Regions from separate parts of the Brevibacillus sp. NPDC003359 genome, predicted to be linked through region 1. Evidence: riboswitches for the same ligand, from Rfam matches in the RefSeq annotation. Region 1 holds a riboswitch; each other region holds the start of a gene.

Region 1 (8,062 bases):
TGCAGCAGGATATCAGAAAAATGAGACCAAGGTGAAACTTTTTGGCAATTCCTTCGTGGTAAGGGATGAAAGGGTGTGAACGGCTTGGGAAAGTAGGTCTGGAGGATGTGTACCGGCTGCATATAAACGATATTTACCGCTATCTTTTCCGGCTAACACGTGATGAGAGGCTCGCAGAGGATCTGACACAGGAAACTTTTTGTCGCGCCTTCTCTTCCTTGGACGACTACCATGGAGAAAAAGTACGGCCCTGGCTGTTCAAGGTGGCCTATCACGCTTTCGTGGACGGTTATCGCAAGAAGAGGAAACAACGATTTGCGTTTGTGGAAGCTCTGCCAGAGCGACGTGATGATGCTGCGGTTGATCCGGCAGAGCATGTTGTGAACAACGAGCTGTGGGAAGTGGCCTATGACTTATTGGCCAGACTTCCGGAAAAGCAGAGACAGGTCATATTGCTGTCTGCCATGCAATTTTCCTACGCGGAAATGGCAGAAGTGCTCGGGATTGAGTTGGCAGACGTGAAGCGTTCCTTGTTTCGGGGACGACAAAAGATGCGGCAAATGTGGAGGGAGGAAAGCCAGTGATGAACAAGGATGAGAACAAACGCGATCAAAGGCTGCTTGCTTATTTGCGTGGGGAAATGGCGGAAGAAGATTCGAAACAATTTGAGGAGGAAATAGCTGCTGACGAGGAATACGCACAGCGGTTGGAGAGGCTTTTGTTGGGGGAAGAGAAGGGGGAGAACATCGCGGAACCAATACAGCCTGAAATGCTGTCGGCTGAAAAACAGCGCGCTATTGTTCGTCGGGGAAAATGGAAAAGTCGGTTGTCCAACGCGGGATTCACCATAGGGCTTCCCTTTTTTGCCGGAGTCTTGTTGTTGTTTTTGAATGGCTGGGTCGGATCACTGATGCATGAAGATATTTTCCGTGTCGCGAAGGCGATGGTTAATTTTACGCAGCCAGGTGTTAGTGTCGGCGGTAGTGGCTCACAGGTGGGGTTATTCTACGGCAATATCAGCATGGAGTTGCGTGAAAGAGTTGGAGCGGAAGAAAAGAACGCTGGCCGATTTGAAAGTACGAATGTGCTGTGGAACATAAATGCTTGGCCGCAATGGCCGAATGGGGTTAGGGAACAGAAGCTATATTTCCGTTATCCGACAGAGGGGGCAAGGGAGGATACGATGTCTCGCACTTCACCTGCCTGGACGACAATGGAGAAGCTGCCAGAGGGAACCGTTTCGCAGCTTGCGATATCTTTTGACCACTTCCTGACGTACGAGGAGTACTATGAATTGGTTTCACGGCATGTTACCTCTTCGGGACAAGATACGGTTTGGTTTGCCGTAGACACAGGGGTCGAGAGCAAAGAGAATGAAGAGGGACAAGCGATGTTAGGCCCTGGAGAAGTATGGGGGTTTGCAGAACGGGAACTGAATTATGGTGGTTCTATTCTTGTAAACGGGGAAGGGGATAGGCGGATGGCGACTTATCTGAACGAAATGAAGTACTTGTCTGAGCAAGATGGTTTGACTCGCGATATCGGTAGAACCTTGTTGTTTCGTAGCGACCCACAAATAACAGAACGATACAACTACATGCAGCAAAACGGAGTGCGCATCTACGGCGCCGTCCTGACCGGACCAACGAAAGAACTGCTGAAGCTCAAGGCCGAAAAGTCGATAACTGCAGCGCTTTTAGGCAAGGTAGACTGGTGGAATTGGGAGCGGCCAGCGGCATCGGGAACACATTACACTTACTAATCGCAAGGTGCGAATTTTTGCACAAAAGGGTGTTGACATCGTGGAAGCGTTGGTTGTATGATTCAAACTAAATCAAAAACCGAATACGTTTTGGATACCTTATCCAGAGAAGGTGGAGGGACTGGCCCGATGATACCCGGCAACCGACATGACGCCATTCAGACGCGAGCAGCGACTGATTGACAGGCGACATGCACGGTGCTAATTCCTGCAGAAACAAAAGTGGTCTGGAAGATAAGGGGGACATCAACACGGTTTTTTACACGTGACGACACGACCTCTTTTCTTCGGGAAAAGAGGTCTTTTTTTGCTCTCTGGACACAAACAAAACTAGTTGAGATAGAGGAAAAATACGTAGAGGGGAGTTTTGTAATTATGACATATCGTGCATTGACTGAGCAGGAAGCAGTAGAGTACGTAAAAGGAATACCGGGCCTTTTTAGCGATGGAGCAGAGCTTATCAGCCGCGAAATCGGGGATGGCAATCTCAATCTGGTTTTTGACATTCAGGAGCCAACTACCGGTAAGAGCGTCATTGTCAAGCAAGCACTGCCTTTTGCCCGCGTAGTGGGAGAATCCTGGCCGTTGACGATTGATCGAGCTCGCATCGAGAGCGAGGCACTCCGCATTCAGCACAAATACGTTCCAGACCTGGTGCCACAGGTGTATCATTTCGATGGGGAACTCGCGTTGACAGTCATGGAAAACGTCGGGGACCACATCATCATGCGCAAAGGTCTGATCGAAGGGAAGCGGTACCCGCTATTCGCGAAGCAGATTGGGCGTTTTCTCGCGCAAACCTTGTTCTTTACTTCTGACTTAGGCGCGCATCCGTACGATAAAAAATCGCTAGTCGGAACATTCATAAATCCAGAATTATGCAAAATAACGGAAGATCTCGTCTTTACCGATCCGTATGAAAATGCGCCAACCAACGACTTCAACCCGTTGATTCGCCGGGAAGTCGAGGCGATCTGGAACAACAGGCCGCTGAAGCTGGAAATCGCCAAGCTGAAATACGATTTCCTCACACGCTCAGAAGCGCTGTTGCATGGTGATTTGCATACCGGAAGTATTTTCATCACGGAAAACAGCTTTAAAGCAATCGATCCGGAGTTCGCTTACTACGGCCCAATCGGTTTTGATATCGGGGCGGTTATTGCCAATCTGCTACTCAACTACGCAGGACAGCACGGTTTGCAAAAAGATCAAGGAGAACGGGAAGCGTACCGCGAATATTTACTGGAAACGGTCGAGGATGTCTGGAATGAGTTCGTTTCGCAATTCGTTCAGCTCTGGCACAAGCACGCCAAAGAGCGCAGCGCCCATGTCGAAGGACTGTGGCAAAGCTACGTGAAGCGCTTGATTCAAGATACAGCAGGCTATGCCGGATGCAAAATCTTGCGCCGTGTCATCGGCTTGGCAGGCGTAGCAGACCTGAATGCCATTGAAGACGACAAGGTCCGCGCAGAAGCAGAGCGTTTAGCTCTCTCGATTGGAGAAGCGCTGATTCTCGGTCGTGGCGGTATAGACGAATCGACAGATATTACGGACATTGTACGCACTGTGACCGAACGCTACTATCAGGAGGCAACGACAGTATGACAACCAGCACCCAATTGGCACCTGTTAAGTGGGAGAATGATGCACTGGTCTTGCTTGACCAGACGCGTCTGCCAGTAGAAACGATTTATTTGAACTTGACCACCTCCGAGCAAGTATGGGGTTCCATCCGTCGCTTAGAAGTACGTGGCGCACCAGCGATTGGAATGGCGGCGGCTTACGGGCTCTATCTGGGCGTTCGTGGCAGTGAAGCGAGTAACTATGACGAGTTTTGGCAGGAACTGAACCAGCAGGCAGACTACCTGGGGTCTTCCCGTCCGACAGCCGTGAATCTGTTCTGGGCGTTGGATCGCACCAAGGCTCGTGTTGCGAAAGAAAGCGGAGCGTCGATTGCCGAGTTGAAGGCGGCAGTGCTCGATGAAGCACTGGCGATTCAAAAGGAAGACGCTGAAGTATGCCGGACCATCGGAGAGCATCTGCTCACTCTGTTGCATGACGGTATGGGAATTCTCACGCACTGTAATCCAGGGGCATTGGCTACAGCTGCATACGGTACTGCTACTGCTCCGTTTTATTTGGCAAAGGAACGCGGCTGGAATCTGAAAGTATATGCAGATGAAACTCGTCCTGTCCTGCAAGGCGCCCGTCTTACTGCTTTCGAATTGCAGCAAGCAGGAATTGATGTGACGCTCATCTGCGACAACATGGCGGCGATGGTCATGTCCCAAGGGAAAGTAGAGGCTGTCATCGTGGGTACAGACCGCGTAGCAGCAAATGGGGATGTCGCCAACAAAATCGGAACGTATGGAGTAGCGGTATTAGCAAAAGCTCACGGCATTCCTTTTTACGTGGCAGCTCCCTTGTCCTCTGTCGATCTGGAGACACCGACAGGCGCAGATATTCCGATTGAAGAGCGTCCAGCGGAAGAAATTACGCATGGCTTGGGCAAACAGGTCGCTCCAGACGATATCAAGGTGTACAATCCTGCGTTCGATGTAACGCCTGCGAAGTACATTACAGCTATCGTCACGGAGACAGGCATTTTCAAGCCGGAGGAGATCGGCAATAGCAAAAAATAAAAGAACTTTTTATAAGCGTTCGCCCGGTTGTTGCTGGCGGGCGCTTTGCTCGTTTTGGCGTTTTCTAGTAAAATATCCAAGAAAAGGGGAGATTCGTATGCAAACGATACAACGGATAGCAATTAATGAAGATACGCACTTGAAACAGTTGGAATTAGCCGATGCTGAGGAGTTATTTTTGCTTACGGATTCGAACCGGGAGTATCTTATGGAATGGCTGCCGTGGCTGAATTACACGAAGAAAGAAGAGGATTCGCGCCACTTTATCCAAGCGACGATCAATCAGTACAACGATAATCGCGGCATCAACTACGGTATTTGGTACCAGGGTCGCTTGGCAGGAACGATCGGCGTACATACGGTGGACTGGATCAACAAAAAAACATCCATTGGCTATTGGCTGGGTGCGCAATTTCAAGGCAAGGGCCTGATGACAGAAGCAGTGGCAACCTATCTGGATGTACTGATCTTCGGGTCATGGGATTTGGAAAAAGTAACGATTCAGGCTGCTACGGACAATGACAAAAGCAGATCGATTCCGGAACGATTAGGGTTTCAACTAGAAGGGATACTGCGACGAAATGAATTCCTTTACGATCATTACGTAGATCATGCCACTTACAGCCTGTTAAAAGAAGAATGGCTAGACTGGAAGACCGATAAAAAATAGTAGAACGAACTGTATGCTTAGATTGACAATGAAAATTCTGTAAATTACGATGGTGAGGACAGATCAAAAAGGGCTGCGCGTGATTCGCAGGCCCTTTTTTTAGTCCGGCTGTTAGGATAAATAGAGGTGATTTACATGCAGACACTTCGGCAATTATCTTGGTTTTTCCGTGCCTATTGGAAACGGTACGTCATAGGGATCTCTGTGCTGTTTATCATTGATGTCCTTATGCTTTGGCCGCCGAAATTAATCGGGGACACAGTGGATTCGATTCGCAACAGTTCCCTGACGGACGCTGACTTGACGCAAACTGTGGTCATCTTGCTCGTATTGGGTGTTAGCTTGTATGGATTGCGGTATCTCTGGAGGTACTTGTTAAATGGGGGAGCCTTGATACTGGAGAGGACGTTGCGCGAGCGACTGTTTGCCCATTTGACGAGAATGACCCCGTCGTTTTTTCATCGCAAACGCAGTGGGGATCTGATGGCCGTCGCTACCAACGACATTCCTGCCATTGAACAAACGGCTAGTACAGGGGTGCTTACGCTTGTCGATGCGCTGTTCATGACCTTGTTAACGCTGTGCGTCATGGTGACCGCAATTGATTGGAAGCTGACGCTGGCTGCATTGATCCCAATGCCGTTTTTGGCTTGGTCAACAGCGTACTATGGAAGGTTGCTACATGAGCGTTTTTACTTGGCGCAGGAAGCTTTCGGAGAGATGAATGACCATGTTCAACAATCTGTATCGGGCGTACGGGTATTGAGAGCATTTGTTCAGGAAAAGGCCGATATCGAGTCATATCGCCGGGTCAGTGAAAAAACGTTGGAGCGAAATGTGAGTGTATCGCGGATCGACGCCCTGTTCGAGCCGACGATCGCGATTATTATTGGCTTCAGCTTTTTGATCGGGCTGGGCTATGGGACGTATTTGGTATTCACCAGCGCCATCTCCTTAGGCGATTTGGTTGCGTTCAATTTATACTTGGGACTTTTAATTTGGCCGATGTTCGCCTTTGGTTGGCTGGTCAATGTGTTGCAGCGTGGTGGCGCTTCCCACAAGCGTTTTACAGAGCTAATGGTGGAGCAACCAGATGTGACGGAGGCGGAGAATCCGATCACGAGCCAAATAGCCAATACAGTAGAAGCCCGTCATTTTTCTTTTACGTATCCGGGCACTGACAAGCCGGCCCTCACCGAGATCTCGTTTCGCTTGGGCGAAGGGGAGACGCTTGGGATTGTCGGGCGGACGGGGAGCGGCAAGTCGACGCTTTGCCGTGCCTTCTTGCATCAATATCAGATGAAGGAGCAAGCTCTGTTTATCGGGGGCATCCCGATCGAAGGACTCGCCTTCGATACGCTGCGAGAAAAAATCGGCTATGTGCCTCAGGAGCATTTGCTGTTCTCACGGACGATTGCGGAAAATGTTGCATTCGGGAAACCACAGGCGACGACCGAGGAAGTGATGCATGCGTTGGAGCTTGCGGAGATGAAGAGAGATCTGGCGCAATTCAGAGATGGATTGCAAACCATGGTTGGAGAGAAGGGGGTCACCCTCTCCGGGGGGCAAAAACAGCGCATTTCCATTGCACGTGCTCTTTTGATGGATGCGGGTATCCTGATTCTCGACGATTCTTTATCGGCTGTGGACGCGCGGACAGAGGAGAGCATCCTCCGTCATCTGCGACAGGAGCGCGCGGATAAAACGACGATTATTACCGCTCATCGTCTATCTGCCGTCCAACACGCTCAACTGATTCTCGTGCTGGATGAGGGGCAGATTGTCGAGCGAGGGACACATGACGAGCTGATGCAGCACAACGGCTGGTATGCAGAGCAGTACCGTCGTCAGCAAATGGAACAGGATGTGGCTGGTTGAGAGAGGGGGAGAGCGTTTCATGAGCAAAGAAAATATATGGGGGCGTTTGACCGAGTACGCCAGACCATTTCAAAAGCAAATACTGGGGGCGCTGTTCCTGCTCTTGCTGGGAACGAGCGCAGAGCTGGCAGGTCCTTTTTTAGCCAAAGTCATGATTGATAATCACATCCTGGCGATCCAGAAGCCTTGGTATCAACTGGACGAAGTGCCACCACAAGCAGCGGGGCAAGTCGCCTCACTGAACGGTACGAACTATATTCGTGAGGATGTCGCAACAAAGACGGGTCTTGCTTTGGACAGCATCAACCAAAAAGAAGTAACCGTGCTGACAGAAGGCACGACCTATTACTTAGTTTCTGGCAAGGTGAATCCAAACACGAAGAAGCAAATCACCCCGATTGCGCCAGAAAACGGCAGGGAGCGCTTCGAGATAACAACGAGGAATCAATCAGGACAAAGCACGACCTCTACAGGCATTCGGCTGACCGCAGAGGAAGTCAAGGCGATGTATCAGGGGGATGTCCTGCCCATTGTCTGGCTGTCCGTAGGTTATGGAGCACTGATCTTGCTCTCAGCTGGTTTCAACTACGTCCAGATTTTGTGGCTGCAAAAGATCGCCCAGCGCATCATTCAGCAAATGCGGATGAAGCTGTTTATCCATTTGCAAAAGCTCCCGGTTGCCTTTTTTGACAAAACGCCAGTAGGTGCGCTTGTCTCCCGGGTGAGCAATGATACAGAAGCTATCCGTGAGTTGTATGTAAGTGTGCTCGCTACATTTGTACAGAACGGTCTTTATTTGATTGGAATCTTGATTGCGCTCTACATTTTGCAGCCTGAGCTCGCTCTCTTCTGCTTTTTGACGGTGCCAGTGCTTGTACTGTTAGTCTACGTGTATCAAAAGTACAGTTCTCGCTACTATGCGGTAATTCGCGCGAAGCTCGGTGATATGAACACAACGATCAATGAAATGATCCAGAACATGACGATCGTACAGGCTTTTCGTCGGGAGAAAGGTGTACAAAAGGAGTTTGCTGATGTAGGCGAAGACTACTTCAAGGTGCGGATGAAAGAAATCAATCTGGAATCCTTGCTTTTGCGCCCAGCAGTAGA
Region 2 (8,062 bases), on a different contig from region 1:
AATAGATGGGTTACATTCGTCCTTCAGCACTAAAAATTGATGAGGGTAAAAGCGATAGCGTGGGAAACAGGATGCCAGCTGCAGCTTTCTTGTCGCATAGTAGGTCTTGATGATATCGGATGCTACCATCATCTTCTGATAACCCGGATAAATACTGGAGAACTCCCCCACAACTCGATCTGAAAGAAAATCCTCTGCGGAAATATTCAATGCATCAGCCTTGACTCTCATGAGAGCATCCTTGCTTACCAAAATGACTGGTCTTGGCTGCGGTTTTCCGTTTTCCTCCTCTTGTAAGTTTAGTGCGACCGCCAAAATGCGGTTGTCATTACTCATTTCCGTGAATTGTTTCTGAAGGCGGTGGAATGAGGAATGATTCAGTTCCACTCGAAACAACCCACCTGTTTCTAGGGTAATACCAGTGTGCAAATGCCCCAGCTCTCGAAAACTGTCAAAGAGCCGAGATACGTACCGAGCATTGCGGCCAATTTCATCCATGTACCGCTTTTTGGAATCGATTTCTTCCAATACGACAGCTGGTATGACTATTTCGTTGTCAGCGAATGAAAACATCGCCCTTGGATCTTGCAGGAGTACGTTGGTGTCCAGTACGTAGATTTTCTTCAAAATCTCGCCTCCTATTACCCTTCTTATATACCCTATGCAATTTTTGGAGGGATGCTCAAGTGCGGCGACGTGATGTACTACAGTCTATGTTCAGGTAGACAGAGATAGACGACCCATTGACAGAATGAAAATGGGCAGCCCAGAACAAAATACTTGTAACCCTGCCCTCCTCACGAAGGAAGGCAATACTGGGAAAGGGAGAATGCCTGTGAAACGGATCATGATCTGCTGCCTCGGTTTTAGCTTGTTGCTTACAGCATGCATGTCGGGCAATAATCCGCCGGCGAATCAGGCCGCAAAACAGCCCAAGCATGCCACTCATACTCAACGCGTTCAGCAAACAGTTCCTAAGCCTGCTTATAATCAATCTTCTCAAGCCACCGCTGATCGTCTGGTCCAACTGGCAACACGTGTGAAAAGGGTACACAGCGCGACTGCTGTAGTCTTGGGCAAATATGCCGCAGTCGGTATTACAGTTGATCCGAATCTGGATCGCCCAGAAGTCGGCGTCATTAAGTATACGGTTGCGGAAGCACTGAAAGAAGATCCTCAAGGAGCGAACGCTGTCGTAACCGCAGACCCTGCCGTCGTACAGCGGTTACGGGAGATGAGAGATGATATTCGTCGCGGTCATCCTGTTGCCGGCATTACGGAAGAGTTAGCGGATATCGTAGGTCGGATTATGCCGCAGCTGCCGCGTAGCGTGCAGCCTCGTGAAGAAACACCTTCTCAAGTAAAAGAAAAACGCATGCACAAAGAGCCGCAAGGACAAAACAAAATCAACGCAAATCGTACAGGAACACCTTAAAAGAAAAGAGGTATTCCCCGGATTTAAGCCCGGGAGAATACCTCTTTTTCTTTATTGACTAATGCTTCAGAAGGCAAATAATCCAATGCTTGCTTCAAATCTGCCACCAAGTCATCGAAATCCTCTAAACCAGCTGACAACCTGATCAAACCATCCGTAATTCCTCTTGCAGCTCTTTCCTCAGCAGGCATCGCTGCATGAGACATCGTAGCTGGGTACGAAAGAATCGTTTCCACTGCCCCGAGGCTAACGGCCACAATCGGCAATTTTACGCGATCAAATAACGCTTTCGCTCGCTCGCGGCTCCCTACATCAAAGGAAAGAACAGCCCCATGACCACTCGCTTGTTCTGTCTGAATCAGGTGACCGGGGTGATCCGCCAGTCCCGTATAGTAGACTCGGCTTACTTGTGGATGCGTAGACAACCAGTCAGCCAAGCTCGCGGCTGTCTTCGTGCTCACATCCAGACGGGCTTTCAATGTTTTGAGCCCACGCATCACGAGCCAGCAGTCCTGCACACCCAAAATCGCTCCCATGCCATTCTGGATAAAGTAGAGCTGCTCCCCTAACGCAGCCTCTCTCGTCACGGCAAGACCTGCCACGACGTCGCTATGACCTCCGATAAACTTCGTCGCGCTATGAATGACCACATCTGCTCCAAGTTCCAATGGACGCTGGTAATACGGGGTTAGGAACGTATTATCGACAATGACGAGCAAGCCATGCTCCTTCGCGATACGAGAAACCGCAGCAATATCTGTCACCTTCAAGGTGGGATTGGAAGGGGTCTCTAGGTAAACGCCTTTCGTCGCCGGTGTAATAGCTGCACGAACAGCTTCTGTCTCTGTCGCATCCACGAATGTAACGGAGATGCCCATTCTCGACAATACCTTGGTCAAAAACCGAAACGTACCTCCGTATACATCTTCCGCCACTACCACATGGTCTCCGGCTGAAAACAGCATGAACACGCTGGAAATAGCAGCCATGCCAGATGAGAATGCAAAACCCCGTGCACCTCCCTCCAGCGACGCAATGGCTTCCTCTAGAGCCTGCCTCGTCGGATTGCCTGATCTGGCATAATCGAAAGAACCTGGCTGATCGATATCAGCCTGATGAAACGTAGAAGCCTGATAAATGGGAACCGACGACGCACCTGTGAACGGGTCAATGCAAGTCGAACCGTGGAGGATCTTGGTTGCAAAATTCATCGTACACTCCCCCCTACGACCAAACTAGCATTCAATGCCTGAAACAAATCGGCTACGACATCATCTGGATGCTCGATGCCAACCGACAGTCGCAACAATCGATCACAAACACCGACATGCACTCTGACTTCTTGCGGGATATCGGCGTGAGTCTGCGTCGCCGGATACGTACACAATGACTCGACACCACCCAGACTTTCCGCAAAGGACACGATTTGCAGATTTTGCAGGAACAATCCCACCTGCTCTACATCGCGTACACGGAACGATACCATCCCACTATGCCCAGTCGCTTGATTCACCTGTATCTCATGCCCCGGATGCTCTGGCAGACCTGGATAAAATACCTCCGCCACTGCCGGATGCTCACGCAGCCCTTCCGCTACAATCAAGGCATTGGATTGATGACGCTCCATGCGCAATGCCAATGTTTTCATCCCGCGAACGAGAAGCCAGCAATCTTGTGGTCCAAGTACAGCACCGATTGAATTGTGCAAAAACCGGATTTTTTCCGACAACTCTTCCCCTTTTGTTACGATGAGTCCAGCCAGCACATCGTTATGTCCTGCCAAATACTTGGTTGCACTATGTAAGACGATATCTGCACCAAGCTCTAGTGGGCGTTGACAATACGGGGTTAAGAATGTGTTATCTACAATCGTAAGGAGCCCGTGTTGTTTCGCCAATTTCGTTACTGCTCGAATATCGGTAATCTGCATGAGCGGATTGGTTGGTGTCTCGACGAAGATGGCCTTTGTATCTGGGCGAATCGCATTTTTGAGTGCACCAATGTCACGCAAATCCACATACGAAAACGTAAGACCATAGCGAGAGAGCACTTGCTCGAACAAGCGATAGGTTCCTCCGTACAGATCGAGTGAAACGATTAGATGATCCCCTTGGGAAAACAAGCCCATGACGGTATGAACAGCAGCCATTCCTGAAGCGCAAGCGAAACCTGCATCTCCTGATTCCGCTTCAGTGATGGTCTCCTCCAGGATAGTGCGAGTAGGATTGGCTGTACGTGTATAATCATATCCAGTGCTCTGGCCCAAGGCAGGATGGCGATAAGCCGTTGCATAGTAAACAGGAAAGCTCACCGCCCCTGTTTTTTCGTCTCTGCCTACTCCCGCCTGAATCAACTTCGTTTCTAATTTCATATCTGTTTCTCTCCCTCCAATAGTGTTCGAGGGCATCAAAAAAGCCCCCTTTCCTCTGAAAGAAGGCTTTGTTTACGTCACCGTAAGCAAATCCTTCTCATCTTTCAGAGTTTGATAACTCTGCAGGAATTAGCACCATTATCTCCCTGTTAAAATACAGGTGATTGGTTGCCGGGCATCATCGGGCCAGTCCCTCCGCCGCTCTGGATAAGAAGATTGCTATTCAATTTGATTGACCCTAATACTAAAGGATCGGCAGGATTCTTGTCAACAATTTATTTCCACCCGTTAGTTTGCATCTTTTAAGGCAGTCATAACTTGATTGTCCAACTTCGCTGCCGCGTTTTTATCATATGTCTTTTCATATTGAGGTTCTACGGAAATACGGGAACCGTAAAACATAATATCACGAACGGCCTCAATTTTGATTTCCGCCATGGCTAGCTTGAGTGGAACACCCTCCAGTCGGTCTGTTTTGACGGTAGCACGACCATTAATGGCAAAAGAGGAGCCAGCACCGATCAAATGCAGGACAACTTGTGGTTCCTTTGCAATATTAGCCAAAATACGTGAGCGGTTATCCACGGCAAAACGAATCGTATCGGCGGTGACAGCATACGTCCAGGACAAGGAGCTGAGCGATGGTGCCCCTGACTCATGGTCTACTGTGCCCAAGGTAACAAAACGCTCCTTTTGCAAGAGCTTGTATAAATCTTCGGAAAGAGATTGGGAAACAGTTTCAGCCATTTCAAAGCCTCCTAACAAACGTTTTGTACGTTCATTGTACTCTTCGCATAGCCGATAGGCAAACCTTTCCTCTTCACCTTGATTCTGGTTGTCTTTTTCCCTAGACTGGTAGTAACGATACCGAATTGTGGAAGGGGATGGACAGCTTGTCACCTACAGATCGCCTCATGCAACAAATAGATCAAGTTCTTGAAGAGCTTCAGGAAGTTCGAAAGGTAAATGAGCGGATGCATAAAATTGCGATGTTCCTGGAGGATATCCGATTAGCAGATGTGATTCAAAATTACACAGCCCCGCGCAAGCTGCTCTGGATCAATTTCCTCGCAGGTCTTGCCCGGGGTCTGGGGTTGACGATTGGTACTGCTATCGTTTTAGCTTTCCTCGGCTCCCTCTTGACGCAATTTCTTTCGATCCCCATTCTGGGGGATTACATCAGACAATTGGTGGAGTACGTCGAGACTTACAAGCAGCGGCCTTAACGATAGAGACTAGTCTCTGTCTCCTTGATCGTTGTCATCGTCGTCATGATCATCATCGTGGTTGCCATGTTTTTTCCAATATCCATACGCGTTGCCGTTGGGATGCTTATCTTTATCTTTATCTTTATCTTTATCTTTATCTTTATCTTTATCTTTATCTTTATCTTTATCTTTCTGCTTCCCTTTTTCTTTTTCTTTTTTCTTTTTGTCATCATCATCGTCATCTGTTTTCTTCACAGGCTCGACAATAACTTTTGTGCTTAATGCGACGTCAGCTTTCTTGACCAGCTTATCGTTTTCATACAAGGCAAATTGAATCGATTTGGCGCTAAAGGAGTGATTCTTGTAAGACAATGTCAAAGAAAACTCACCTTTGTCATTCGGTTCAATTTCTTTTTTCTTCCCGTCAGGAGCGATTACAAACAATTTAGTATCGTCCTTTTTATTCCAGCCGCTTACTGTCCCCTTCACCTGAATGGACTTGGCTGCAGGATTGTTTACAGCAGTCGCCTTGATGGCATATGCGGTAGCTTGATCCTTGTCAGGAGCGTTCACGATTTCTACCTGAACGGACTCGGAATCAACCTTCTTGCCATTCTCGTAAACCTCGATCAAGGCTTTTTGATCTTTCGCTGCTTGTACGTCCTTTACTGAAACCGTAAAGCTGCCTACGCCATCCCACAGCTTCTTCACGTTTGCCTCTTTTTTCACACCATTATAGGTGACAGTTACTTTGTCTGCCCCCTGCTTGACAATTCCTTTAACTTTTAATTCCTTTTTCTTCGCATCCAAAACAGACATCGTATGGATGATCATTTCCTTATCTTCTTCTGCTTTCGGAACAATCTTTACCTTTTCGCTATCTACCAACTTACTGCCTTCATAGGCACTCACGGTTACATACGGTTCATAGGATGCATCAGGAGCTTCAAAGCTGACCGTAAAAGAGTGCTCCTTAGTTGGAACGACTTCAATGATGTCGGAATTCGGCTTTTTCACAACCACCTTGGTGACATTCGAAGTCACAATCCCCTTTATGTACACTTTGTTATTTTCAGTCTTGGCATTTACACTCACGATTTCTTCATCATTGTCTGTCAAGCGCACTTCCAGCCAAATATCGCTGTAGTACTCGTTGTAAATACGCTCCCACTCCGCCTTGTTTTCTTCCATAAAGGTTTGCAGCTTCGTATTCAAGTTAATCTCTTCTACAATGATGTACAAGTGATCCGCTTGATTTTTCAAGAGCATATTCAACGTGGTTGGATCATTTTGGGCAAGCTCTTTCAGATTGTAGCGTGTGACTTGCTTCCCCTCGTCATTCATGACTACCTTTGTGGCACTTGGACTAGCAATCGAGCTTGCATCGGCAAAAATCGGCGTCAAGCACCCAATAATACCTGCAGCTGTCACCACGGCTAATACGGGCTTCGTCATGTACTTTTTCAATGGTAGTTCCCCCTTCTAGTCTGTCAAAATCCCCGTGTTTGTATGGGGCATGAATATTGACGGGAAATCTTTTTCAAAAGTTGCATCATCCAAGAAACCGCGGCTTATTACCTATGACAAGCCCTTGATACAAAAAAACTCCACCCACCTTCCGAACCATTTCGGCAAGTGGGGGAGTCTTTGTCCCGTTAATTACAATTGTACTTGGGTTCACTCTCAATCGCGACCAGTAAAGCTTCGACTGATTCCGCCGGGTATCGCACTTCCATAGACTGTGAATCAGCGTTTCCAAATAGCACGTACCAGCTGCCTTCCTGACGATAGCCGATATCGCTGATTTGATGATCCTCTTTCAGCAATTGCAAGAAAAAAGCAGCTGTATCCAAAGCAGAGCGGTCTTCTGGTCGCGCATCGGCAACCACTTGGATTTGGAGCCAATTAAAGAGTGCATCTTCACGTTTCACGCGGTTCTCCTCACTTTCGCCCCGTTTGCTCCGGCTTGATCCGTACCTTCACTATCACGAGAATTGCAATCGCCACGAACATTGCACTTTTCACAGGAAGCTGCACATCCAAAATAGCGAAAATGAGGGCTCCAGCAAACAATAGAATGTACAGAAGCACGTTTTTCAAAATAGGCATACGGATACGGGTAGCAAAGCCAAGATAATAGACGATAATTAATTCCACGAACAAAATCCAAGCCCGATATTTATCAGCCCATACGCGAAAGCTATCATATGCTGTGAGCTGATCTGGATTAGTTGGCACATAAGTTGATGCGATTTGTATCCAGTCCATCAGTTATCTCTCCTGTCTTCAAGCGGTGAAACTCCTAACGCTTCACATGCCACTACATAGGCGGAATGAAACGAATAGTCACTCCTTTTTTCTTAGGAAAACGCTATCTTTCTTACTTTATCAGGTGGTGGATTCTGTGTCAAAAAACGGTAGTCCTTTCCATGTTGCTGGCATGATTTTCGCCGTACATGCTATGATGAGGATACGTCAGTAGAAAAAGGTGGGAATAAGATGAGCTTGTATGATATTGCCGTCAAAACGATTTCCGGTGAAGAGAAGACATTAACCGCCTTCAAAGGGCATGTACTGCTAATCGTGAATGTCGCTAGCCAATGCGGCCTTACTCCTCAATACAAAGGGCTACAGGAGCTGTATGAGCGCTATCAGGATAAGGGTCTCGTCGTTCTTGGCTTCCCTTGCAACCAGTTCGCTGGTCAAGAGCCAGGAACAGAAGAAGAAATCGCAACGTTCTGCGATCGAAATTATGGCGTGACGTTTCCACTGTTTGCGAAGCTTGATGTCAATGGTCCTGGTACTCACCCGTTGTATCAGTACTTGAAGGAGCATGCCCCGAACGAAGAAAATCAAGATATCGAGTGGAACTTCGCCAAATTCCTCGTGGATAAAAATGGTCATGTCGTAAAACGCATCGGTGCTCGTACACAGCCCGAGGAGCTCGTCTCAGATATTGAAAGTCTCCTATAAGGACTCCCTTGAAAAGTCAAAAGCTCCCGCACCCAATCGCTGAGCAGGAGCTTTTTTTCGTTGGCGTCAGTGGGC
Region 3 (8,062 bases), on a different contig from region 1:
CAACTGCCCAAAAGCGCAGAGAGCGCAGGATATTCTTTTTCCACTGCTTGCAGAAGATCGCTAACGGTCGCGCCTTCAGATAGGGTCAACTGTACTTCCCGGGTATTCGCACGCTCGGCGAGTCCGGCAAATAACAAGATCGTAATGGTCAAGACAATTCCTCATTTCCCTGGATGATACTACACTCTAGGCTAGACGATATCATAAACCGATCAAAGTTGCCAATGAGCGGAGTGTTACAAACAGCGGTTGATTCTAAGGGGCGAAGCCTTCCTGACTTAAATAGATCTGCTCCGGGGGAAAAACATGCAATAGCCGATCATAGACGATCCGATAGGCGGAAGGATCATACCATTGTTCCAGTCCAAGCTGTTCATAGAGAGCCGGAATGCCGTTTCGCTTCGTTCGTTTACCCCCGCTGCCATCTCCCATATAAAAATCGTCGACACAGACCCGTGTTACCAAGGGACGTAACATCTCCGGGAACGACTCACTGCTTGGCAAAACAGGGGCAATGGTTGCTTGTGTAGGGATGCCTGCCATAGCCAAACGCTGAAGGGCTTTGATCCTCGCTTGAATGGGGGGAGCTTGTGGGCTAAAGTGCCTGCGAATCTCCTCCAAGTCGGTCTCGATGGTCATGCTGACGCGGACGCGATCGCCCAGAAGGAGCAACAAGTCAGCATCCCGCCAAACCAAGGGACTTCTTGTCTGCACCAGCAAAAAATCGGGTGGATTCTCTACCATGACTTCGAGTAAAGACCTCGTTACCTTTTCCTTGTGTTCGATGGGCTGGTACGGGTCTGTACTCGAAGACATGAAGATGGTCACCTTTCCTTTTCTCTTTGCCCGCAAAAGCTCCTTGCGCAATAAATCGGCGGCTTGCTGCTTAATGTCGACCCAGTTGCCCCATTGCTCATTGCGAAACAAAGAGACAGGCATCTGCCTAACATAGCAATAGGAGCAGGCAAAAGAACAGCCCGTATACGGATTGAGCGAGTGGGTGTAATCCGCAAGAAATCCGCTTCCTTTATTAAGGAGGGTTTTCGGCATTTTATAGGAAAGGATACTTTTCATATGGTGCGCTCCTCACTTTGCATCATGAAAAATAATCCCGAGGCTGTAACGGGTTCCTGAAGTAATCGTGCTGACGCCGTGGCGCAGCGTGTTTTTGTAGTAGCCCCGCGTTCCCTGCACTGGACGATAAGATGTCGGGAAAATCAGTCCAGCGCCTTGGTCCAAGGTTATCACATGTCCCCGGCTCTGTGCGCGCGGTCGTTGCTCCATCAGCAGAAATTCACCACCAGTGTAGTCGTGATCCTTCTGATTCAAGGCAAAAACGACTTGAAACGGGAAGAATACCTCGCCGTACATATCCTGATGCAAACAATTGTAGCCGTCCGTTTCGTATTTCAAAATCAATGGAGTGGAGCGCAGCTGACCCTGGTCGTGACATTGCGCCAAAAATTCAGGGAGGGTAGCAGGATAAACGGCTTCGCGTCCAAGCATTTCCAGCCACCGATTCGCAGTCTGCGCAAGCATCGGATAAAAGCCTTCGCGAAGCTCCTGCAAAGGCGCGGGAAGGGGAGCCTGATAATACCGATACTCTCCTTCACCGAAACGATACCGTGCCATCTGGATCGTATTGCGAAAAAGATTATTTTGTCCATACGTAGCGATTAATTCTTCGCATGCTTCTGAGCTTATTAAGGAAGGAAAAGCAGCATACCCTTGTTCGTCCAACTCTTGTTGCAGTGACTGCCAGTCAAGTGCAGCGATTTTTTCTGTCAGTGAACTAGCCATGCTTTCACACTCCGATTCGCCTTTTTCTCTAGGTCAAGCAGAACTGTCTTCATAGGCAGTCCTCCACGATAGCCAGTCAGTGAACCGTTTTTACCGACAACGCGGTGGCAGGGGACTGTAATGAGAACTGGATTGGCACCGATTGCTGCACCGACGGCACGAACAGCAGCAGGCTTTTTAATAATGTTCGCAATATCGGTGTACGTTGCCGTTTGCCCGTATGGGATTTGGCGCAGTGCCTCCCAGACAGCGAGTTGAAAAGGCGTCCCAGACAGGTCGCAAGCCATGGTAAAATGCTCGCGCGTTCCTTGCAAATACTCCATCACTTCTGTTGCAAAAGGCTTTAGCCATTGATCGTCTTGCACCAGTGCACTTTGTGGGCGATGTTTCTTTACCCACGCTTCCAATTCAGCAAAAGGCTGGTTGACCGAGCCGACATAACAAAGTCCGGCAGCCGTTGCTGCCAAATAAATGGTCCAATCACCATACGACAGCATTGCCCATCGTACTGTCTGATCTTGATTCGTTTCCACTTCCATACCCTCCTTTGAGCTGTGTACGCACAGTATACCTCCAGCACCTGTTCTTCGTACGTTTTTAGGAGTGGATGAGCAAGATAACAAAACAATGTCCTCGACATTCCCATTGCTTTTATCCAGCGGCGGGGGTAAGGTAGGAGGGAGATAGAGGAGGAACGATACTAGTATGACTGATCAATTAACACATTTTAATGAACAAAATCGGGCTCAGATGGTAGATGTATCTGAGAAGGACATCACAAAACGGGTGGCTGTAGCCGAGAGCCAAGTCAGCATGAAACCCGAAACACTCGCCCGAATCCGCGAAGGTCGAATCGAAAAGGGCGATGTACTCGCCGTTGCGCAGGTAGCAGGTGTCATGGCTGCCAAAAAGACGTGGGAAATCATCCCGATGTGTCATCCGCTGCCATTGACTGGCATCGACATACAATTTGCATTTGTAGATGAAACGACGCTTGCGATTACAGGAACCGTGAAGACGACAGGGAAAACAGGCGTCGAGATGGAGGCGTTGACCGCTGTCAGCGTAGCTGCTTTGACGGTGTATGACATGTGCAAAGCCATGGATAAAGAAATGATAATCGGTCCGACCAGTCTGCAATCCAAAACAGGCGGAAAAAGCGGCGATTTCCATCGGGGTGAGAAGTAAGCCATGAGGCAAAAATGGGAATCCTATCCGAGCAGCATTCGTTTATTGGCGATTGCTGCCGTCATTTTTTCTACCGGAATGGCTTGTATATGGCCGTTAGTTACGATCTATATTCACAACCATCTCGGAAAGCCGCTGACCGTAGCCGGCTTCTTGTTGCTTTTAAATCAAGGCGCATTCCTGATCGGAAGTATTGTGGGCGGTATGCTCTTTGACCGCTGGGGCAAAATGCGTACCATTGTCGTTGGCTCCATCGGGGGAATGCTTATTTCCGTCAGTTTAGGTGTTACACAAGATTTTACCGTATATGTCCTACTGCTATTATTGAATGGACTGTTTTATGGATCCCTTTCTCCCGTTATGAATGCACTGGCAGTGGTTTTATGGCCGGATGGAGGCCGTAAGGGAATCAATTTGATTTACGTCTCCCTCAATGTGGGTGTAGCTGCCGGCTCTGCTTTAGGCGGCTTCTTGGCAAGTGTTTCGTTTGCTTGGACGTTTTTCGGAAATGCGATCTCCCAAGTAATTGTGCTGACGATGTTCATGCTCATTTTGCCGCGTCAGTTAAAACTGGCAGAGCAACAACGTCAATTGCAGACGACTGCTCCCGAACATGCAGAGGGCGAACTTCTACGACAACCACAGCAACAGCCCAAGGTCGTATGGGGAGCATTGCTGCTCTTATGCGGAGGGTTGCTCATTAGCTGGATTGTCTATGTACAATGGACGACGGTCCTGTCTACCTACATGCAGTCCTTGGGCATTTCTCTTCGTCAATACAGTCTGTTGTGGACATTGAATGGTGGTTTGATCCTGTTTGGTCAGCCGCTAATTGCGTGGGTGATTCGACGCTTTGCCCGCACGCTAAAAGCACAAATGCTCTTGGGTGCTTATATTTTTGCCTTGTCGATGCTAATTTTGTCTCAGTCGACGGTTTATGCAGGTTTTGTCGCAGGCATGTTCATTATGACGTTGGGGGAAATGCTCGTCTGGCCAGCAGTACCCGCAGTAGCGGCACAGTTTACACCAGAGGGACGAGAAGGCTTCATTCAGGGATTGATTGCAGGGACTGGATCGGCAGGGCGGATGGTTGGCCCATTGCTTGGCGCATTTATCTTCCAATCAATTCATGCGCAGGGTCTATTGCTCGTGATGGCAGGCTTGTGTCTGTTGTCTGTCGCATTCTTTGCCTTCCACACTTCTTTTCAAAAAAGGAGTCATCATCTACCCGTACAGAATCAAGCATCTTGACACGGTTTACGTGCTCAAGTAGTATGATATAGACGAAAAAACAGTATATTCCGTGTGTTTGACTTATTCAGAGAGGTGGAGGGACTGGCCCTACGAAGCCCGGCAGCGGATCTGCTCCATGTGATGGACAGATGCTGTGCCAATTCCAGCAGGATTTTTCCTGACAGATAAGGACGCGACCAAGCTGATCTCCCCCTTTTTCTGTATGGAAAAAGGGGGTTTTACTGTATTGGCCCGAAGAAAGGAACTGAAGAAAGATGCGTATCCACCCCTCCGACATGATTGATCGACTCCCTACCCAGTTTTTTGCGACGCTAGTGGCAAAAGTAAACAAGGTCATTGCGCAAGGCCATGACGTCATCAACCTGGGCCAGGGTAATCCCGATTTGCCGACGCCGCCGCATATTATTGAAGAATTACAGGCGCAAGCGGCACAACCACTCCATCACAAATATCCGCCTTTTCAGGGACGTGTGGAACTGAAACAGGCAGTGGCTCATTGGTATAAGCAAGAATTTGATGTGGATCTCGATCCGGAGGAAGAAGTAGCGATTTTGTTCGGCAGCAAAACCGGACTCGTAGAGATTTGCCAAGTCCTAATGAACGCAGGCGATGTTGCACTGGTTCCAGACCCAGGCTATCCGGATTATTGGTCGGGGGTTGCTGTTGTCAACGGACGGATGGTCATGATGCCGCTGAAGGCGGAAAATGACTTCTTGCCAGACTACAGCCAGCTCTCCCAAGCTGATTTGGATCGAGCGAAACTAATGTTTCTCAACTATCCGAACAATCCGACAGCAGTCAATGCACCACTGGAGTTTTATGAGGAAACGATTCGTTTTGCACGAAAGCATGAAATCGTCGTCTGCCATGACTTCGCTTATGGGGCGATTAGTTATGACGGGAAAAAGCCGGTCAGCTTTATGCAGGTTCCGGGAGCAAAAGAAGTAGGCGTAGAATTCTATACCTTGTCCAAAACGTACAACATGGCAGGCTGGCGTGTTGGGGCCATGGTAGGAAATCGCGAGCTGGTTCGTTTGATCAATCTCATTCAAGACCATTATTTCGTCAGTCTGTTCGGAGCGGTACAGATGGCTGCAGCCAAGGCGATGACGGATTCGCAGCAGTGTGTTCGTGATCTCGTCGCAGTCTATGAAAGCCGCCGTAATGCCTTGTACTCCAATTTGCACAGAATTGGCTGGCAGGCGCCACCATCACAAGGATCGTTTTTTGCCTGGCTTCCCGTACCAAGCGGCTTCACGTCCGTCGAATTCTCTGACCTGCTCTTGGAAAAAGCGCATGTTGTCGTAGCTCCGGGTAATGGCTTCGGTCCGACAGGTGAGGGCTATGTACGTGCGGCCCTGTTATCAAATGAAGAGCGTCTCGCGGAGGCGGTTCAGCGGATAGATCGGTTGGGGCTGTTTACAAAAACAAAGTAAATGTGAGGAATTTTGGCCACACTACCATGTAAATGGGGTGTGGCTTTTTGATGTAGAATAAAAATCATTCTCATTATTGACAGATAATGATTTTCATTATACGATGTCATTGTTAATGATAATTAGTCTCAGCAAGAGCGGGAGGGTACCATGCGCTATCAGATTAACGGTTACACGGATATGTATACGGTGATCGCCAACGAGCGTAAGATCGGTGGAGCCATTGAAGCAGGCCAGATTCGCTTGCGGACGGGAGAAGTTTACGCCAATGCTGTTCTCACTCGTTTGGAAATGTCAGGTGCGCATTTTTGCTCGATCGGCTTCGTGACAGAAGAAGGCAAAAGGCTGATTGTTCATGTGAATGATATCAGCATGATCGCTGATGCACGTCACGTCAATGTTTGTGAACTGACGAATGAATGCATGAGAGCGGAGAAATGCGCAGAGAGAATGAAGCGATTAAAGCGTCTCTGTGAACTGAATGAAGGCAGCTGTACGCCGACCTTCCAGGAAGAGGCACTGCTGTTGGCAATTGATATCGGAATGGAAGAAGCGTCCACACAAGTAGACCTTTCTTTTCTGCCACACACAGAAAAACCACGTGTATTCCGTATCGCCTAGAATAATATAGCCATATACATATGAACCCCTTTTCGTTTGATGCGAAGAGGGGTTTTTTGCATGCGTTGTGCTAAAACTAACGATTGAACAACCGCTCGACATAGTCAAAACCTATCTCCCCATAGCGAGCAAGGATTGGACTTACGCAAGGGAGAGTGATAAAACAAGGATAAGCAAAATCAAGGGGGAACGGAACATGGAGTACACATTTTCAAAATCTGTCGAAGCACTATCCTCCTCGGCTGTCCGGGAAATCTTGAAGCTGACCCAAAGCAATCAAGTGCTCTCGCTCGCAGGTGGACTGCCAGCAGAGGATTCTTTTCCAATCGCAGAGATGCGCGAAGCGTTTAACCGTGCATTCGATCAAGGAGCAAAAGCTCTTCAATACGGATTGACTGATGGATACTTACCGCTTCGCGAGTGGATTGCATCCCGCATGAAGCAAAAGCATATGAACGTCGGTGTAGATAATATGATCATCACAACGGGCTCTCAACAAGCAGTAGACTTGTTGTGTCGTGTATATTTAGACGAAGGCGATGTCGTTCTTGTTGAAAATCCTACCTATTTGGCAGCGGTTCAATTGTTCCAATTCCGGGGAATCAAAGCGATTCCCGTAGACGGTGATGCTGATGGGATGGATTTAGACGATCTGGCGAAAAAAATTGCCCAGTATCGCCCGAAAATGGTGTACGTCATTCCTACCTTTGCCAATCCGACAGGAAAGGTATGGAGTCTCGAACGCCGTCTAGGTTTGCTTCGTCAATGTAAGTCGCAAAACATTCTCATTTTAGAAGATGATCCGTATGGAGAGATCCAATTCGATGGGGAAGCACCGTACCGTTCGATTTTCTCACTGGATGAGCATCCGACCGATTCCTGTGTGGTATACACCAGTACATTTTCCAAAATTGTCGCGCCAGGCTTGCGTACGGGATGGGCCATTGGAGATACACGCGTGATTCAAATGATGGTGAAGGCGAAGCAAGCAATAGATTTGCAGTCGAGCACAATCGACCAGTACGCCCTGTATGAGCTGTTGTCCCGCTTTGATCTGGAGCGACACATTGAGAAAATCCGCGAGTCCTACAAGGCGCGCATGGAATGGATGCATGAGCTCTTGGTCGCGCAAAACTGGGAGGGTGTACAGTGGGAAAAACCAAGAGGCGGGATGTTCCTCTGGGTGAATCTTCCTGCGCACGTCGATGCAGAGAAACTGCTGGCCCGATCCGTACAGGAAGGCGTAGCATTTGTACCAGGGAAGCCGTTTTATGCTGCCGAGCCGCAAGTCAATACGATGCGCTTGAACTATACCCTTTTGAACCGGGAAGACACGGAGCTTGCGATTTCTAGACTGGGCAAAGCATTCCACGCTTACAGCGAATCGCTTGTCGCACACTCATAGGAAAAAGAGAAAAGACAACCATTCCATTAGGAGGGTTGTCTTTTTCATTGGGGCTCGGGTCTGTTATGTACACCAGTTGTGCTTCGTCATTTACTGTCTCTTTGTGTCCGATCCAGCCATTCATTCACAAGCTCGGTAAACAGAAGCGGTTGCTCAATCTGCAAGTTGTGTCCGGCACAATCGAGTGCGGCAAAAGAAGAGCGAGGATAGCCTTCGATGATATCCCAAATATCGTGATAGCCAACAGAATGATCTTGTTTGCCCACAACAAAAAGACTCGGGTGGACAAAGGGAGCCGTATCTAATGGGAAGGACACGCCATACGATTGTCTGATTTTGCTGAGGAAAGAAGGGTCAG
Region 4 (8,062 bases), on a different contig from region 1:
GCAAAGTGATGGCAGCCGTACGTCCGATGAAGAAAGAAGAGGTCCGCACTCAGGTCATTCGCGGTCAGTATAGCGCAGGACGTATTCAAGGAACACCTGTGGCTGGCTACAGGGACGAGCCTGGTGTCGATCCAGTTTCGATGACAGAAACGTATATTGCCACTCGTGTCTGGATTGATGACCCGTTTTGGCAAGGGGTACCTTTTTATATTCGCACCGGAAAAAGACTGCAAGAAAAATCAACCAGGATCGTCATTGAGTTCAAAAATCCGCACGAAAAGCTCTATCAGGAACAAAATGAAACGACGTCGCCTAATTTGTTGATCATAAGCGTGAATCCGAACGAAGGTATTGCCTTGCAGGTAAATAGTAAGAATCCGACAAATAGCGGTAAGATTGAGCCGGTGACGGTAGATTTCAGTGCAGGGACAAAAGACGTGCCAGAAGCGTACGAGCTACTCTTGTTCGATGCACTCCGAGGGGATTCCACCTACTTTGCGCATTGGGATGAGGTCCGGCTATCGTGGGAGTGGGTGACACCGATTTTGGAAGCTTTCGCTGAAAATCTGGTGCCTCTCTTTACGTACGAAGCTGGCTCGTTCGGACCAAAGGCCGCTGAGCAATTGCTTGCAGCGGACGGATTCGTGTGGTGGCTGGATAAGGTCGAAGTACGAGTGCCTGTCACCACAGCGAGATAGACAAAAAAAGAAAAGGGAGCGGATGAGATGCGATTTGGCGTAATCGGAACGAATTGGATTACCGAGGAATTTATCCAGGCTGGTCAAGAGGTAGAAGGCTTTTCTCTTCAGGCTGTGTATTCACGTACCATCGAACGCGCCCAAGAAATCGCGGACAAGTACCACGCTCCATTCGCCTATAACAGCCTAGAAGAAATGGCTGCAAGCAAAAATATTGACGCGATCTATATTGCGAGCCCCAACTCCTGCCACGCTGAGCAAGCGATCCAATGCATGGACGCGGGGCTGCACGTATTGTGTGAAAAGCCACTGGCTTCCAATGCGAATGAGGTAGAAGCCATGATCGAAGCAGCTAGGAGAAATGACGTACTGCTCATGGAGGCTGTCAAATCTACGCTGTTGCCCAATTTTTTTACCATACAAGATAACCTGCACAAGCTCGGAAAAGTACGACGTTTTGTTGCTAGTAATTGCCAATATTCTTCGCGCTATGACGCTTATCGTGAAGGGAAGGTTCAGCGTGCTTTTGATCCTGCTTTTTCAAACGGAGCCTTGATGGATATCGGTATTTATTGTCTTTATCCGTTAATCATCCTTTTTGGCAGGCCAGACGACATCAAAGCAGAAGGAATCGTGCTTGATTCTGGAGTAGACGGAGAAGGCAGTATGCTTTTGAAATACAGAGAGATGGATGCAATCATTAGCTTCTCGAAAATTACGACCTCCTATCAGCCAGCTGAAATCCAAGGGGAGGACGCTACGATGGTGATCGATCGAATTAACCATCTTAAAGAAGTGGACATTCGTTACAGGGACGGACGAATCGAGCAAGTGACAAGGCCTCAGACGCCGAAGACCATGCATTATGAAATAAGAGAATTCCTTCACTTGGCAAGTATAGGGGCCAGACAGTCTCCTACGAATTCGCATGAAGTCTCCAAAACGGCCACGCAGGTCATGGATGAAGCGAGAAGACAGATGGGAATTGTGTTTCCAGCGGATCGTAAAATTCAGTAGGCAAAAGGGAGGGCGTTTGAGATGAAAATGTATGACGTAACCGCCACCGTGTACGAAGGAATGACAGTTTATAAAAACAAGCCGGAAAAACAGCCGAAAATACGTACGTCTACCAATGGCTATGTAACAGAATCGAGAATCGACATGGACCTTCACTCTGGTACCCATGTGGATGCGCCCTTGCATATGGTGAATGCTGGCGATACATTTGAAAGTATTTCATTGGAGAAGCTGGTAGGCAGTTGCAAGGTTCTCGATCTTACAGCGGTAGAAGACAGGATCACTCGCTTCGACTTGGAGAGCTTTGATCTTGCGCCAGGAGATTTTGTCCTGTTTAAAACGAAAAACTCTTTTGAAGAGGCGTTTTCCTTTGAATTCATCTTTCTGTCAGAGGAAGGTGCACAATATTTAAGTGAGCTGGGTGTACGAGGCATTGGTACCGATGCACTTGGAATCGAACGCAGCCAGGAAGGGCATCCCACACATAAAAAACTGTTTGCGGCTGGAGTGATTGTGGTGGAAGGCTTGCGGTTAGCAGAGGTCCCGGCAGGCGAGTATTTCTTGGTGGCAGCACCACTGAAGCTGATTGGCACGGATGCAGCTCCGGCAAGGGTTCTTTTGTTCGAAGGCTTACAAAGCGTATGATGGTAACGGTCACCCGCCTGCGAAGATCAGGCGGGTGCGTTCGTATTAGTGAATCCTTGTTTGGCATGGAGTGCAGGGTGGTATCATTTGTCTATCCATAATGAATGACAAGGAGTGGAAAATACATGCTCAGACGACCAGAGCGCGATGAATACGCTGCTTATTTTGATTATTATGTTGGACTTGTACCTGAAGGGGATCTGCAAATGATCCTCATGCAACAAGGAGAGAGGCAAGTCAGGCTATTTTCGTCACTTGCTCCTGAGCAAATGGATTATCGGTATGCTCCAGGCAAGTGGACGGTAAAAGAGGTTTTAGGTCATCTCGTCGATACAGAACGCATCATGAGCTATCGTTTGCTGAGAATCGCGAGAGGAGATCAAACGCCCCTCGTCGGTTTTGATGAGAATACTTTTGTAGAACAGGCGTGTTTTCAGCAGAGAGAGCTCTCAGATCTATTGGAAGAGTACAAGGCTGTTCGTGCTTCCACTATCGCGCAGGTGCGAGGAATCTCTCCAGAAGCGTGGTTGCGTACGGGACTTGCCAACGGAAACAAGCTATCTGCAAGGACGTTGGCCTATGTGATTGCTGGACACGAAGCTCACCACAGTGCCATTTTGAAAGATCGGTATTTGAGGTAGGTCTTACGAACCGATTTTGCTTGAACAAGAAGACAAATGCCCAGAGCCTCTCCGCGTTTGCCGGCAACAGCTGGACGAATATTTTTCCGGTAAGAGACAGTCCTTTTCTGTTCCCCTTTGGATGAAAGGAACAGACTTTCAGAAAACAGTCTGGCACGCATTGACCACGATTCCCTATGCGCACAAGATTACGTACACAGAGCTAGCCGCGTTGATTGGGAAGGAAAATGCGGTACCATGCCACAGAATTATTGGATCAAACGGGAGTTTAACAGGATATTCGGGAGGATTGTGGCGAAAGGAATGGCTACTGGCCCACGAACAATGCTCGCACAACAAGGAAAAATAAGGTAAAATCTGAGGGTAGTAGTGAGAAGGTACAATTTCATAGGTGGAAACAGGTTCCTTAGGGCATAACCAATTTGCCACAAGGATAATAGGGAAGCTCGGTGCAAATCCGACACGGTCCCGCCACTGTAAGAGGGGAGTCAGCGTCCAACAAGCCACTGGTCTATCAAAGTAGACGGGGAAGGCGACGCTCGACGATGAACCCTAAGTCAGGAGACCTGCCTGTTTCGACAACACTGATAGACCTACGGGAGATAGGGAGGTGTTAGAGATGGCTTGCAAAAAACAGCGAGTGGACAAGTACGTCCCTCCTTTTCTGGCATTTTCTAACGATCGTCACGGTCGAGCGGAAAATGCTCTTTTTATTTTGGGCAGAATAAAAGAAGAGGAGGTCGTGCCATGATTCAACTTTTCATTTGCCAATGGTGCGGATATGTCGAGGAAAAAGAGCTGCCTGAGGAATGCCAGGAGGGCGTGCTTCATTGCACTTGCTGCAGCATGGAAGAGGTAGAAAGCTTGTTCACCCACAACTGAAAACCTTGCCCAATTCGCTTGCAATCTGAAAAGAAAGAATTTTGTTGACGCTTGCCTTGGAATTTCTTAGAATAAAGCTCAACAGCATAAATAGTTCTTATCCAGAGAGGTGGAGGGTCTGGCCCGATGAAGCCCGGCAACCGTTGCATATTGCGACAAGGTGCCAATTCCTGCGAGACGTTTCGTCTCGAAAGATAAGAAGCGGGTTACTCCATTTGTAGATGAACCTTCTTCTTATCGAAGAAGGTTTTTTTAATTTCATATTTTCTTTATCCAGAGAGGTGGAGGGACTGGCCCGATGAAGCCCGGCAACCGTCACGTATATTTTGTGACAAGGTGCCAATTCCTGCAGGACATATACGTCCTGGGAGATAAGGAGGGGGAGCATTAGCTGCTAACAAGCCTTCTTCTTATCGAAGATGGCTTTTCTTTTTATCTAAAATTCGGGGTATGAGGTGGTCAGGATGAGTGCAGAAGTAGTGCGCGTGGGATTATTGGGATTGGGAACCGTGGGGGGAGGCGTAATCAAAACGATCCGTTCGCAACAGGAGAAGCTGGCTGCTCGCTTAGGAAAGCGGATCGAGATCGTCAAAGCATTGGTGCGTGACTCGGAAAAAGAGCGTGCGATTTATGTCGACCCTGCTTTACTGACAACAGACTTTGAGGATGTATTGAGAAGCGATGTGGATATCGTGGTGGAAGTCATGGGCGGTGTAGAACCTACCTATGACTACGTCCGTGCTTTGATTGAAAAGGGCTGCCATGTGGTAACTGCCAACAAAGAACTCCTGGCGAAAAGAGGAACGGAGCTAGTCGATTTGGCCAATCAGCATCAAGTGCATCTTGCCTATGAAGCGAGTGTGGCAGGGGGCATCCCGATCTTGAGCGTACTGAGACAGTTCCTTCGCACGAACGATATTCAAGGGGTTCGCGGTATTCTCAACGGAACAACGAACTTCATTTTGACGAAAATGGAGGCAGAGCAGCTCTCTTACCAGGAGGTGCTCAAGCAAGCGCAGGAGCTGGGCTATGCGGAAGCAGACCCTCGATCTGATGTAGAAGGTTTTGACGCTATGTACAAGTTATATATCTTGGCACAGCTTGTTTACGGAGAATCGCTGCCTTTAGCGGATGTTGTTCGCAAAGGGATTGCAGATTTGTCAGCAGGTCACATTCGGATTGCGAGCGAGCTGGGGTACCGGATCAAACTGATCGCGCAGGCTTATCAAGCTGAAAAAGGAATTCGCCTGTCGGTTGAACCAACTATGCTTCCGCTGAGCCATCCGCTGGCGCAAATCCACGACGCATTTAATGCTGTTCAGCTATCCGGCAACATCGTGGGAGACTTGTTGTTTACAGGAAGAGGGGCAGGAGAGCTCCCTACAGCAAGTGCTGTTGTCGAGGATTTGGCCTATTTATTGACGCAGCCATTCACACCGCATCCTACTTGGAAAGAAAAAACGGCTGACAAAGCTGGCGTCACATTGGACTCGACAGAACGTGTCCTCTGTTATCTTGAGGGCTCATGCCATACTGCTACGCCAGAGCGCGTCCTGCATTTCCTTCAGCAAGCAGGAGTAAACGTGCATAAGCTTAAAGTTCAATTTGATTTGGGGGGCGTCTTGCGCGTAGGTTTAATCGTGACAGGGATCAGTGAAGAGCACGAGTCCCTATTGAAAAATGATTTTGGCTTGGCCGTGCGCTGCTTCCCTGTTCTCGAATCTGCGTAAGTAAGCGGAATAAAAAGAAAAGCCGTATTTCTAGTTAACTGGAAACACGGCTTCTTTTGTCAGGGGGCAGTCTCCACCGCTTTTACACGTGGCTGCACACGCCCATCACTTTGTATGTCGACACTCTCTGAAATGGATTCAATGCGTTTTAGAAGGGCGGCGCCATTGCTTTCATTCATCGGTACGGCTTGTCCCAATTCTGCGTGAAACGGAAGCATTGTCAGCTCACAATCACCGCTTTTCGTACAGCTTGCTTGCAGGACCATCGTCTCCCATGTCTTGGGCTCGGTTGATCGTGTGAAAATGAAATTGCCGAGACTGTACGCAATCCATTTGTCGTTGTATCGTTCAAAGCCTTGAAGGACGTGGGGATGACCACCGACGATCAAATCTGCACCAGCATCGATGTATGCACGAGACAACTCTTTTTGATGATCGACAGGATAATCGGAGCGTTCCTTGCCCCAGTGTGCAATCACTACAACGAGATCCGCTTGGCTATTCGCATCTTGGATCGCTTTCACTGCCAGTGTAGGATCATAGGAAGCGGCCATACCTGGCTGGGAATCCCTTGCAAACCAGCTCGTTTCGGGAATAACCCTGCTGAAGCCGAGAATCGCGATCTTGATTCCATTCTTTTCTATGAAGATAGGTGAATAGGCACGGCTGGCATCCTTACCTGCGCCGACGTATTCAATCCGGTTTTCGTCCAAAGCGTCAAAGGTATCGAGCAATCCCGGAACCCCTTGGTCCATGGAATGATTATTGGCGAGATTCACGACATCAATCCCAGCGTTTTTCATGGCAGGAACAGCAAGTGGCGACGACTTGTAGACATACGCCTTGTTTTGTGCAGCAACACCTGTGGCGGTAATCGGCGTCTCCAGATTGGCAATCGTGATATCATCTTGCAAAAAGAGTGAGCTTACATGCTTGTATGGGTAGTCATAGCTGTTTGCGAGTAAGGTCTTCTCTACATTCCCTGACATCATAATGTCACCGACAAAGGTGAGCTGCACAGAAGACTTTGGGTTCACGGTATTGTCAGGAGCAGGCTGCGTGCTCGGGTTGGCATGTTCTCCATCCATGGCTGATTGGAACAGGTAGTAGGTTCCGACGACGAAGATAGCTAACACGCTAAATAGGAGCGTGCTTTTTCCAGTCCGTACCCATTTTCTACGTGATTGCTTGCGCCGAGTTTTTCTCCGGCTTGATCTAGTCTCGTTCATTTTTCCCCCTTGTATTTCTATCCTTACATAAATGAATTTTGATATCCTATAAGTAATACGAAAAGAGGCGAAAAAAGGTGCGATTAACTTTTGATCATTTGGTTCATTTTGTGCAGCGAACGCCACAGGAAGCATCGGAACAATTTTGCCAAGCAGGTTTTCATGCGGTAGCTGGAGGGCGTCATGCGTCTTGGGGGACATGGAATAGCCTTAGTTATTTTGGACTTTCTTATGTTGAATTTTTGGCGGTCGAAAACAAGGTGCTTGCTCGACAATCAGACAATACGCTCGTGCGTCAATGCATCGAGGATGAGGCAAAGGGAGAAGGATTTGGTCAGATTGCGCTTCGGACGAACGAGATGGATGTGTGGGTAGAGCGTTTGCGAAGCCAAGGTTTGCAGGTTACTGGACCTGTTGCGGGGAGTCGTACTCGTGATGATGGCACGACGCTTCGATGGCGGATGCTGTTCCTTGAAGATGCAACTAGTGCCCTCTTACCGCCATTTCTCATTGAATGGTCGCAAACGGATGAAGAGAGAATAGAAGATTTGACAAATCGTGGCATCATTGACGCACATCCGAACGGTGCAGCCCATCTCGAGTCTGTAGGCTATGCCGTGACGGATCTGGAAGAAGCAACAGCACGTTGGCAAAGCTGGTTTGGATGGAAGAGGGGCGAAAAGTTCCACGATAAAGAACTGGGAGCCATCTGTCACGTATTTGAGATTCCGGGTGGAAATGTAGTGCTTTGCCAACCGACAGGGGAGGGATTGGCGCAATCGGCCTTGCAAGATCGCGGGCAAAGTCCGTTTTTTGCGAAAGTGTCAGGTCTAGGCAAGGAAAGCGAGTCTAAAATTTGTGGTGGAACATACTTTCTAACCACGCTGGAATAGACGTTAGAGCAAATGGAGGCGTACATATGGGATCCCCCCCGACATATTGTGTCCGCAGCAGCGATTATCATCAATGAGAGTCAGGAGATTTTGTTGATCAAGGGTCCGCGAAGAGGATGGGAAATGCCTGGTGGTCAAGTAGAGGAGGGCGAATCTCTTGCACAGGCAGCCATTCGAGAAACGAAGGAAGAGTGCGGCTTGGATATAGAAGTGACGAAGTTTTGCGGTATGCTTGCGAGAAGAAGAGCATCCGTTTTATGTGGCGTTTTAAGAAAAAAACCACCTCGCATTGGAGGTGGTTTTCTACTAGGTGCCAAACGTCTTTTT

What was found. Region 1 has a riboswitch for S-adenosylmethionine ahead of mtnK (S-methyl-5-thioribose kinase). Riboswitches for the same ligand answer to the same signal wherever they lie in the genome.
Region 2: linked by a shared signal. The riboswitch ahead of ACFYU8_RS08180 (aminotransferase class I/II-fold pyridoxal phosphate-dependent enzyme) and the one ahead of mtnK (S-methyl-5-thioribose kinase) in region 1 are both predicted to bind S-adenosylmethionine.
Region 3: linked by a shared signal. The riboswitch ahead of ACFYU8_RS13615 (pyridoxal phosphate-dependent aminotransferase) and the one ahead of mtnK (S-methyl-5-thioribose kinase) in region 1 are both predicted to bind S-adenosylmethionine.
Region 4: linked by a shared signal. The riboswitch ahead of ACFYU8_RS07565 (homoserine dehydrogenase) and the one ahead of mtnK (S-methyl-5-thioribose kinase) in region 1 are both predicted to bind S-adenosylmethionine.

Annotation. Positions count from the first base shown of each region.
Region 1 covers NZ_JBIAOR010000008.1:114,209-122,270, reverse strand. The annotation lists gene ACFYU8_RS19435 (sigma-70 family RNA polymerase sigma factor) at 66-584, shown strand; gene ACFYU8_RS19430 (anti-sigma factor) at 584-1,762, shown strand; SAM riboswitch class I at 1,859-2,003, shown strand; gene mtnK (S-methyl-5-thioribose kinase) at 2,138-3,367, shown strand; gene mtnA (S-methyl-5-thioribose-1-phosphate isomerase) at 3,364-4,404, shown strand; gene ACFYU8_RS19415 (GNAT family N-acetyltransferase) at 4,502-5,074, shown strand; gene ACFYU8_RS19410 (ABC transporter ATP-binding protein) at 5,210-6,952, shown strand; gene ACFYU8_RS19405 (ABC transporter ATP-binding protein) at 6,972-8,062, shown strand, end outside.
Region 2 covers NZ_JBIAOR010000001.1:1,753,563-1,761,624, forward strand. The annotation lists gene ACFYU8_RS08165 (PhoH family protein) at 1-627, opposite strand, end outside; gene ACFYU8_RS08170 (YhcN/YlaJ family sporulation lipoprotein) at 830-1,435, shown strand; gene ACFYU8_RS08175 (trans-sulfuration enzyme family protein) at 1,459-2,646, opposite strand; gene ACFYU8_RS08180 (aminotransferase class I/II-fold pyridoxal phosphate-dependent enzyme) at 2,643-3,806, opposite strand; SAM riboswitch class I at 3,901-4,020, opposite strand; gene ACFYU8_RS08185 (pyridoxamine 5'-phosphate oxidase family protein) at 4,095-4,553, opposite strand; gene ACFYU8_RS08190 (DUF5665 domain-containing protein) at 4,691-5,032, shown strand; gene ACFYU8_RS08195 (hypothetical protein) at 5,042-6,481, opposite strand; gene ACFYU8_RS08200 (hypothetical protein) at 6,670-6,945, opposite strand; gene ACFYU8_RS08205 (YlaH-like family protein) at 6,956-7,282, opposite strand; gene ACFYU8_RS08210 (glutathione peroxidase) at 7,514-7,987, shown strand.
Region 3 covers NZ_JBIAOR010000003.1:402,136-410,197, forward strand. The annotation lists gene ACFYU8_RS13585 (molybdenum cofactor biosynthesis protein) at 1-152, opposite strand, end outside; gene ACFYU8_RS13590 (SPL family radical SAM protein) at 256-1,074, opposite strand; gene ACFYU8_RS13595 (2OG-Fe(II) oxygenase) at 1,087-1,800, opposite strand; gene ACFYU8_RS13600 (methylated-DNA--[protein]-cysteine S-methyltransferase) at 1,785-2,333, opposite strand; gene moaC (cyclic pyranopterin monophosphate synthase MoaC) at 2,506-2,988, shown strand; gene ACFYU8_RS13610 (MFS transporter) at 2,992-4,239, shown strand; SAM riboswitch class I at 4,300-4,413, shown strand; gene ACFYU8_RS13615 (pyridoxal phosphate-dependent aminotransferase) at 4,497-5,678, shown strand; gene ACFYU8_RS13620 (hypothetical protein) at 5,829-6,299, shown strand; gene ACFYU8_RS13625 (aminotransferase-like domain-containing protein) at 6,496-7,704, shown strand; gene ACFYU8_RS13630 (alpha/beta fold hydrolase) at 7,791-8,062, opposite strand, start outside.
Region 4 covers NZ_JBIAOR010000001.1:1,630,198-1,638,259, reverse strand. The annotation lists gene zwf (glucose-6-phosphate dehydrogenase) at 1-698, shown strand, start outside; gene ACFYU8_RS07595 (Gfo/Idh/MocA family protein) at 726-1,715, shown strand; gene ACFYU8_RS07590 (cyclase family protein) at 1,737-2,360, shown strand; gene ACFYU8_RS07585 (DinB family protein) at 2,486-3,001, shown strand; gene ACFYU8_RS07580 (methylated-DNA--[protein]-cysteine S-methyltransferase) at 3,018-3,350, shown strand; cobalamin riboswitch at 3,384-3,589, shown strand; gene ACFYU8_RS07575 (hypothetical protein) at 3,621-3,752, shown strand; gene ACFYU8_RS07570 (hypothetical protein) at 3,749-3,883, shown strand; SAM riboswitch class I at 3,978-4,084, shown strand; SAM riboswitch class I at 4,150-4,261, shown strand; gene ACFYU8_RS07565 (homoserine dehydrogenase) at 4,348-5,613, shown strand; gene ACFYU8_RS07560 (CapA family protein) at 5,673-6,842, opposite strand; gene ACFYU8_RS07555 (VOC family protein) at 6,920-7,735, shown strand; partial or broken gene ACFYU8_RS07550 (NUDIX hydrolase) at 7,748-7,967, shown strand; gene ACFYU8_RS07545 (CcdC family protein) at 8,042-8,062, opposite strand, start outside.